3 regions of the Actinopolymorpha sp. B9G3 genome follow, and region 2 is predicted to be linked to each of the others. Evidence: riboswitches for the same ligand, from Rfam matches in the RefSeq annotation. Region 2 holds a riboswitch; each other region holds the start of a gene.
The links. A riboswitch is a leader RNA that binds a small molecule or an ion and turns the genes downstream of it on or off. The one in region 2 is predicted to bind cobalamin.
Positions count from the first base shown of each region.

Region 1: another riboswitch for cobalamin. It lies ahead of ABNF93_RS10995 (SCO2322 family protein); the one in region 2 lies ahead of metE (5-methyltetrahydropteroyltriglutamate--homocysteine S-methyltransferase).
Region 3: another riboswitch for cobalamin. It lies ahead of ABNF93_RS30070 (ribonucleoside-diphosphate reductase subunit alpha); the one in region 2 lies ahead of metE (5-methyltetrahydropteroyltriglutamate--homocysteine S-methyltransferase).

Region 1 covers NZ_JBEEAB010000005.1:79,979-82,232, reverse strand. The annotation lists gene ABNF93_RS11005 (DUF3043 domain-containing protein) at 1-251, shown strand, start outside; gene ABNF93_RS11000 (hypothetical protein) at 291-500, opposite strand; cobalamin riboswitch at 566-754, shown strand; gene ABNF93_RS10995 (SCO2322 family protein) at 906-1,691, shown strand; gene ABNF93_RS10990 (energy-coupling factor transporter transmembrane component T family protein) at 1,703-2,254, shown strand, end outside.
Region 2 covers NZ_JBEEAB010000003.1:265,576-267,829, reverse strand. The annotation lists gene ABNF93_RS07440 (Nramp family divalent metal transporter) at 1-522, shown strand, start outside; cobalamin riboswitch at 590-819, shown strand; gene metE (5-methyltetrahydropteroyltriglutamate--homocysteine S-methyltransferase) at 865-2,254, shown strand, end outside.
Region 3 covers NZ_JBEEAB010000026.1:74,328-76,581, forward strand. The annotation lists gene ABNF93_RS30070 (ribonucleoside-diphosphate reductase subunit alpha) at 1-1,031, opposite strand, end outside; cobalamin riboswitch at 1,122-1,441, opposite strand; gene ABNF93_RS30075 (GxGYxYP domain-containing protein) at 1,664-2,254, shown strand, end outside.

The DNA.
Region 1 (2,254 bases), on a different contig from region 2:
TGGTGATCTTCATCGTCATGACGATCCCCATGCCGCAGGTACAGATCGTCGCCACCTACCTGTGGCTGGTCGCGATCATCGTCGTACCGATCGACCTGATCTTCATGGGACGCCGGCTGAAGCGGCAGTTGCGCGAACGCTTCCCGGACGAGAGTCACCGGGGTGCCGTCGCCTACGGCGTCATGCGGGCCACCCAGATCCGCCGGCTCCGCATGCCCAAGCCGCTCGTGAAGCCCGGCGAGACGATCTGAACGACGCCGCGACCGACGCGTCCGGCGAGGTGGTGCGAGCTAGTCGGCGGGATGCAGGCTCATCGGCCCGTAGACCTCGCGCCCCGACTCGAGCAGCACCACCTGGTCGACGCCCACGGCGACGAGATCACGCCAGCACTCACCGACCCAGCTCTCCGCGTCGCTCTGCGAAGGGAATTCGCTGCGCGCCAACTCGCCAGCGTCCACAGGGTTGCCCTCGGCGTCCTCGAGCCGCCACGTCCACGTCATGGCAGGTGAGCCTAGTGGAGGCCCCCACCCTCCTTTGACTTCCGGGTGCGGGCGTGAGACCGTCCGTCCAGCACTACCGCCATGGGGTTGTGGTCGAAAAGGCCACCACCAGCAGGGGAAGCCGGTCCGAGTCCGGCGCTGACCCGCAACCGTAGGCCGCGTGCCAGGTCGCTCGATCCACTGGCTCGATCCAGGGGTTCGACACCAGGTGCCCGCGGCAAGCCGGAGCACCTGACCATGGCGGCCGGCTCCACACCACCCGTCGAGGTCTGCGGGCGGAGCCCGGGTCAGACACCCGAGCCCGCCCTCGGCTCCAGGCGTACGCCGCCTGCGTTGCCGGGGGCATCTCTCGTGTGTGGTCCGGTTCCCGCATCGACCGTGACCGAACACCGTGAGAGGACATCGATGCGGTCCGAGATCCGCCGCCGTCGTCGCGCCGGCCTGCTGTACGCCACGCTGGCCGTTCCGTTCTTCGTCGTACTCTGTGCCGCTGTACTCGCGGCCGTACTCGCCGCTGGCACCGGCACCGCCCACGCGGATGCGTACCGCTTCTGGGGCTTCTACCAGTGGCAGGACGACGCCTGGGCACTTGCAAAGTCCGGCCCTTCCGGCGTCACCCCGAAGGACGGTGCCGTGGAGGGATGGCGGCTCGCCGTCTCGGGCGAGAAGACACCGCCGCGCCTGCCGCGGGCCGCCGGAGACTTCGATCAGATCTGCGGGTCGACACCAGCCGAGACAGGCAAGAAGCGCGTCGCCGTCGTCGTCGACTACGGCCTCGCCGGCGAGGCCGAGGGCGAGCCGGAGCCACCGGACGCCCGCGGTGCATGCGCGGTGGTCGACGCGAAAGCCAGTTCCGCGCAGGTGCTCGCCGCCATCGGTGAGGTACGCGAGCAGAAAGGGCTGGTCTGCGCCATCGACGACTTCCCAGCAACCGGGTGCGGCGACGCCGTCGACTCGGTGCCGGAGTTCCCCACGCCCGAGCCGAGCGTCTCTCTCGCGCTGCCCGCGGCAGCCGCTCCCGCCGGGGACTCCAGCCCAGCTGAGTCTTCAGAAACCGCCGCGAGCGCGGACGCCGAGTCGGATGGGTTCCCAGTCCTGCCGGTGGCAGCCGTCGCGGTCGTGGTCGTGCTGATTGTCGGTGGGTTCATGATCCGGCGTCAGCGCAACGCCGACGCCGGCTCGGCGGGCTGACGGGCCGACCCGTGCGTGCAGCCCATCGCCCCTCCTTCGCCCGGAACCTGCACCCGGGCGCGTGGTGGCTGTGGGCGCTCGGGCTCGCCACCGCCGCCAGCCGGACGACGAACCCGCTGCTGCTCGCCTTGCTGCTGGCGGTTGCGGGTTACGTCGTGGCGGCCAGGCGATCGACCGCGCCGTGGGCCAACTCCTATGCGGCGTTTCTCAAGCTCGGGTTGGCGGTCATCGTGATCCGCGTCGTGTTCCAGGCGGTGTTCGGCGCCGCCGTCGCCGGCCGGACGGTCCTCTTCACCCTGCCCGAGCTGCCCCTGCCGGAGTGGGTCGACGGCATCCGGATCGGCGGCCAGGTCACCGCGGAGGCGCTGGCATCGGCGGTGTACGACGGACTGCGGCTCGCCGCGATACTCGGCTGCGTCGGGGCGGCGAACGCGCTCGCCAACCCCAAGCGCCTGCTCACGCACGTGCCTGGAGCGCTCTACGAGCTGGGTGTCGCGGTCGTGGTCGCGATGACGTTCGCACCCCAGCTCGTCGCCGACACGGCGCGGGCACGGGCGGCCCGC
Region 2 (2,254 bases):
TTGATGGCGCGCGCGGTGGAGATCCGGGGCGAAGGGCCGACCCCCGAGACCGTTCCGACGTTCGTCGCCGACGTCCTTCGCGGCGAGTACGGGACGTTCGTCTTCTACGTCGCCTTGCTCATGGGCGTCTTCGTCCTCTTCAGCACCCAACTGGGCATCTTCGAGGCGATGGTACGAACCACCACGGACGCCTCGCACGCGACGAGTTCGAGGCTGCGCGCGTGGATCGAGGGCGATCCACGGAAGTTCTACTACCCGTTCATGATCCTGCTGCTCGTGATCATCAGCATCGTCATCCACCTGGCGGTGCCGGTCGGCCTCGTCCAGTGGTCGGCGAACATGGCGAACTTCGGCGCCCTGATCTATCCGTTCATGCTCATCTATCTCAACCGGCAACTGCCGAAGCCCGCACGTCCGCGCCCCTGGCACACCGTGATCCTGCTGTTGAACGTCCTGTTCTTCGGTTTCTTCTTCGTCAACTTCGTCGCCGACCTGGTAGGCGACCCGCTCATCACCTTCTGAAAAGGCCGCTGCCGAGGCCCGCCCTGTGCTTCAGCCGGGCTGCAACGGTCCGTGGGCCCTGGGCGCTATGGTCGTAGGTGTGGTTGGTTCGCTCGACCGGCACGACCCTTCGTGACCGGCCGGGCGAGGTAAGAGGGAACCCGGTGGGATTCCGGGACTGCCCCGCAGCGGTGAGTGGGAACGACCGCCGTACGAACGCACTGGGCCGACATCATCGGTCGCCTGGGAAGCGACGGCCAGTAGGCAGAGCGCAGAGCGCCCACGAGTCCGAAGACCTGCCGACCGCCCGCGCGCCGCCCCGGCGTCGCGGTCCGCTATCTGAGTTCCCGAGGGAAGGACTCCATGGCAGTACGTACGACCGTGCTCGGATATCCCCGGATCGGCCCACGGCGCGAGCTCAAGCGCGCGGCGGAGGCATTCTGGGCGAGCCGATCCGATGCCGAGACTCTTCACCAGACCGCCGTCCAACTCCGCCGGCAGACGTGGGAGTCGCTGCGCGACGCCGGCGTCGACGACATCCCGTCCAACACCTTCTCGCTCTACGACCACGTGCTCGACCAGGCGGTACTTGTCGGCGCGATCCCGGAGCGGTTCGCCGGCCTGGAGGGGCTCGAGCGTTACTTCGCGATGGCCCGTGGCACCGCCGGGGTGCCGCCACTGGAGATGACCAAGTGGTTCGACACCAACTACCACTACCTCGTGCCGGAGCTCGGCCCGGAGACGGCGTTCCGGCTCGACCGCGACGCCGCGCGGAAGCCGGTCGCCGAGTACCGCGAGGCGGCGGCGCTCGGGATCGACACCCGCCCCGTGCTCCTCGGCCCGGTCAGTTTCCTGCTGCTGGCGAAGCCTGACACTGAAGCGCCCAAGGGGTTCCGGCCGCTCGACCTGCTGCCGGGCCTGCTCGACGTGTACGCCGACCTGCTGGCGGAGCTGGCGGCCGCCGGGGCGACCTGGGTGCAGCTCGACGAGCCGGTGCTCGCCGCCGACCGGACACCCGAGGAGATCCAGGCCGTCCGCACGACCTACGACCGGCTCGGCGGCCTGCCTCCGAAGCGGCGACCCAAGCTGGCCGTGGCCACGTACTTCGGCGCGATCGGCGACGCGCTGCAGACTCTCGGTCGTACGCCGGTGGAGGGCGTTGCGCTGGACCTCGTGACCAGCCGGGCCGACGTCGAACGCATCGCCGGCGCGGGACTCGCGCGGAAGACGCTCTTCGCCGGCCTGGTCGACGGCCGCAACGTGTGGCGTACCGACCTCTCCGGCGCTCTCGCCACTGCCGCCTCGCTCCTGGGTTCGGTCGGCGAGCTGGTCGTGAGCACCTCGTGCTCGCTGCTGCATGTCCCGCTCGACCTCGACCTGGAACACGGCCTGCCGGCGGACCTTCGCGAACGGCTGGCGTTTGCCCGGCAGAAGGTGGCCGAGGTGGTCCTGCTGGGCCGCGCGCTGCGGGAGGGTCGGTCCGCGATCGAGTCGGAGCTTTCCGCGGCCACGCGCGCCCGAGCGACGGCCCGGCAAGGTGCCGTTGACGCGCGGGTGCGAGCCCGGATCACCGCGCTGGGCCAGGGCACGCCACGAGGCGACTTCGCCGCCCGGGCGGCCACCCAGAAGGCGGTGGGGAACCTGCCGTTGCTGCCCACGACGACGATCGGGTCGTTCCCGCAGACGAAGGAGATCCGCGCCGCACGGGCCGATCTGCGGGCGGGTCGGATCTCCGCGGCCGACTACGACGCCG
Region 3 (2,254 bases), on a different contig from region 2:
GCCACCCGCATGAAGAACGCCTGCGGGAGCTCGAACCGGCTGCCCTGGCTCTGCCCGTCGGCCTCAGCCGTCGCCCCTGCTTCTGGATAGCCACGGATGAGGTACCTGTCGTAGAGCGTCTGCAGCCCCAGGAACTGGAACGCCAGGTCGCGTTCGGGCCGGATCGCCCCTCCCAGCCGGTCGAGGTCGAAACGCTCCAGCTCCGGGTCCAGCAGCTCCGACCGGACCGCGCGGCGCACGTAGTCGCGGAAGTAGCGGGGGTACCGCGCGGCCATCTCCTCGTGGTTCGCCTCGTCGGGAGTGCCGGAGACGAACGTCAACGCCTCGCGCCGGAGCTTGTCGAGCAGCAGCCGGGCGCTCACGTGGGAGTACGCGGGATCGGTCTCGACGAACGTCCGGGCCGCCATGACGAGCGCAAGCTCCAACTCGGCGAGCGTGATCCCGTCGTAGAGGTTGCGGTGGACCTCGGTCAGGACCGAGCTCGCCGACACCGCCTCGAGACCCGCGCAGGACTCCTCGACGAGGTGGGTGAGGCGCCCCAGGTCCAACGGCTGCAGTTCGCCGTCAGGTCCCTTCACCCGTACGTCGGGCACGGCCTGGCTCTCGGCTTCGTCGCTGACAGTGGCGTGCTCACGTTCGATCCGGGCGCGGGCGTGCTCCTCGCGGTAGAGCACGTACGCCCGCGCCACCCGGTGCTCACCCGCCCGCATGAGGGCGAGCTCCACCTGGTCCTGGATGTCCTCGATGTGGCAGATCCGGCCGAGGTCGGGATGCCGGGTGAGCGAGGTCACCACCTGGTGGGTCAGCTCCTCGACGGTCTCGTGGACCCTCGTCGAGTCACTCGCCTGCGGACCTTCGACGGCGAGGAACGCCTTCGTTAGTGCGACCGCGATCTTCGACGCGTCGAACGGCGACGTCGCGCCGTCCCTGCGGACGACCTGGGTGTGCGGATGGGTTGCTGACATGGACGCTGTCTCCTTGCGAGCTCGATCGACGGTGCCCGTCGAGCCTGGGAAGAAGATGCGCGACACCGGCCTGCCGAGCGCACACGAAGGCGGCACGGCGTGACGGCGGAACATCCCGGGCTCTTCCCTCGAGGCCGGCGGGCGGCGCGCACTAGGGAGGTACGCGCACTGGTGGCAGGTCTTCGGACTCGCGGGCAGGTGCTTCCTACTGGCCATCGCTTCCCAGACATGCGTCCATGTCCAGTGCTTGACCGGCTGGATCCGTGCGTTCGCGACCACACGAGGCCGCACCTTCGCCACAAGGGGCAGAAAGCACGACCGGAAATCACCACCGGTGATGGCGTTCGTTCCCGCTCACCGCTGCGGGGCAGTCCCGGACTCGCACCGGGTTCCCTCTTGACGGCGACGCCCCGGTGACGGGGTGTCGCCGCGGCTCCGACGGCCTGGACGGCCGCAGGAACCACCAGCGAGCTAGAGGCTACATGTAGGGGCGGACAACACCGTGGAACCCAAGATGCGGTGTGTCGCGTGTCGCGCTGCGGAAGGCGGAAGGGTCGCGTGGTCGCCTCGCCGGCACCGGCTCGGCACGTCCGAGTAGGGACGAATCCTGGCCGGCCGGGAGGCGGCTCAGTACGGTGCGAGCGATCCTGAACCACGCAGCGATGGGCCCCGGCTCGCGACGGAAGGCTGTGTCCGCCATGAACGATCGACCCGGCATGTCCCGACGACAGGCACTCGGCAGGGCGGCATGGGGAGCGGCCGGTGCCGCCGTGTGGGGAGCCACGGGAGTCTCCCAGGCCGGCCCGGCGGCCGCCGCAGCCCCCACCGGGACGGCGCTCTTGGCTCCCGGCGCGCAGCAGGCCGCCGACGCGCTGTATCCGAAGGGGGTCCGCCCGACCAGGCTGTACGTGATCGGCGAAGGAGCGCTGAGGCCCGAGGAACGCGTCCTGGCCGGAACTCTTCAGGGCCAGCTGGCGCGCCGGAGCCGGGGCGGGAGCGACAACGACGTCCCGGGCATCTATCTCGACGTGCCCGGTGTCGGCTACCCGGTGTGGCTGGCCGACCTTGCCGAGCGCTACGACATCGAGCTGATCCCGGTCAACGACCTCTGGACACTGGTCGACCGCTTTACCAGCCAGGAAACGAACGGCGGCCCCATCGACCGGTACGTCCTCTACCGCCGGGCCGAGCCGTCCATCAACGTCGCCACCACCGTCGCGGGGCTGACGGGCGCGGTCGCCGTGGAGGAGGCCCTGGAGCCGGTCGCCAAGCAGCACGGCCTGCGCAGA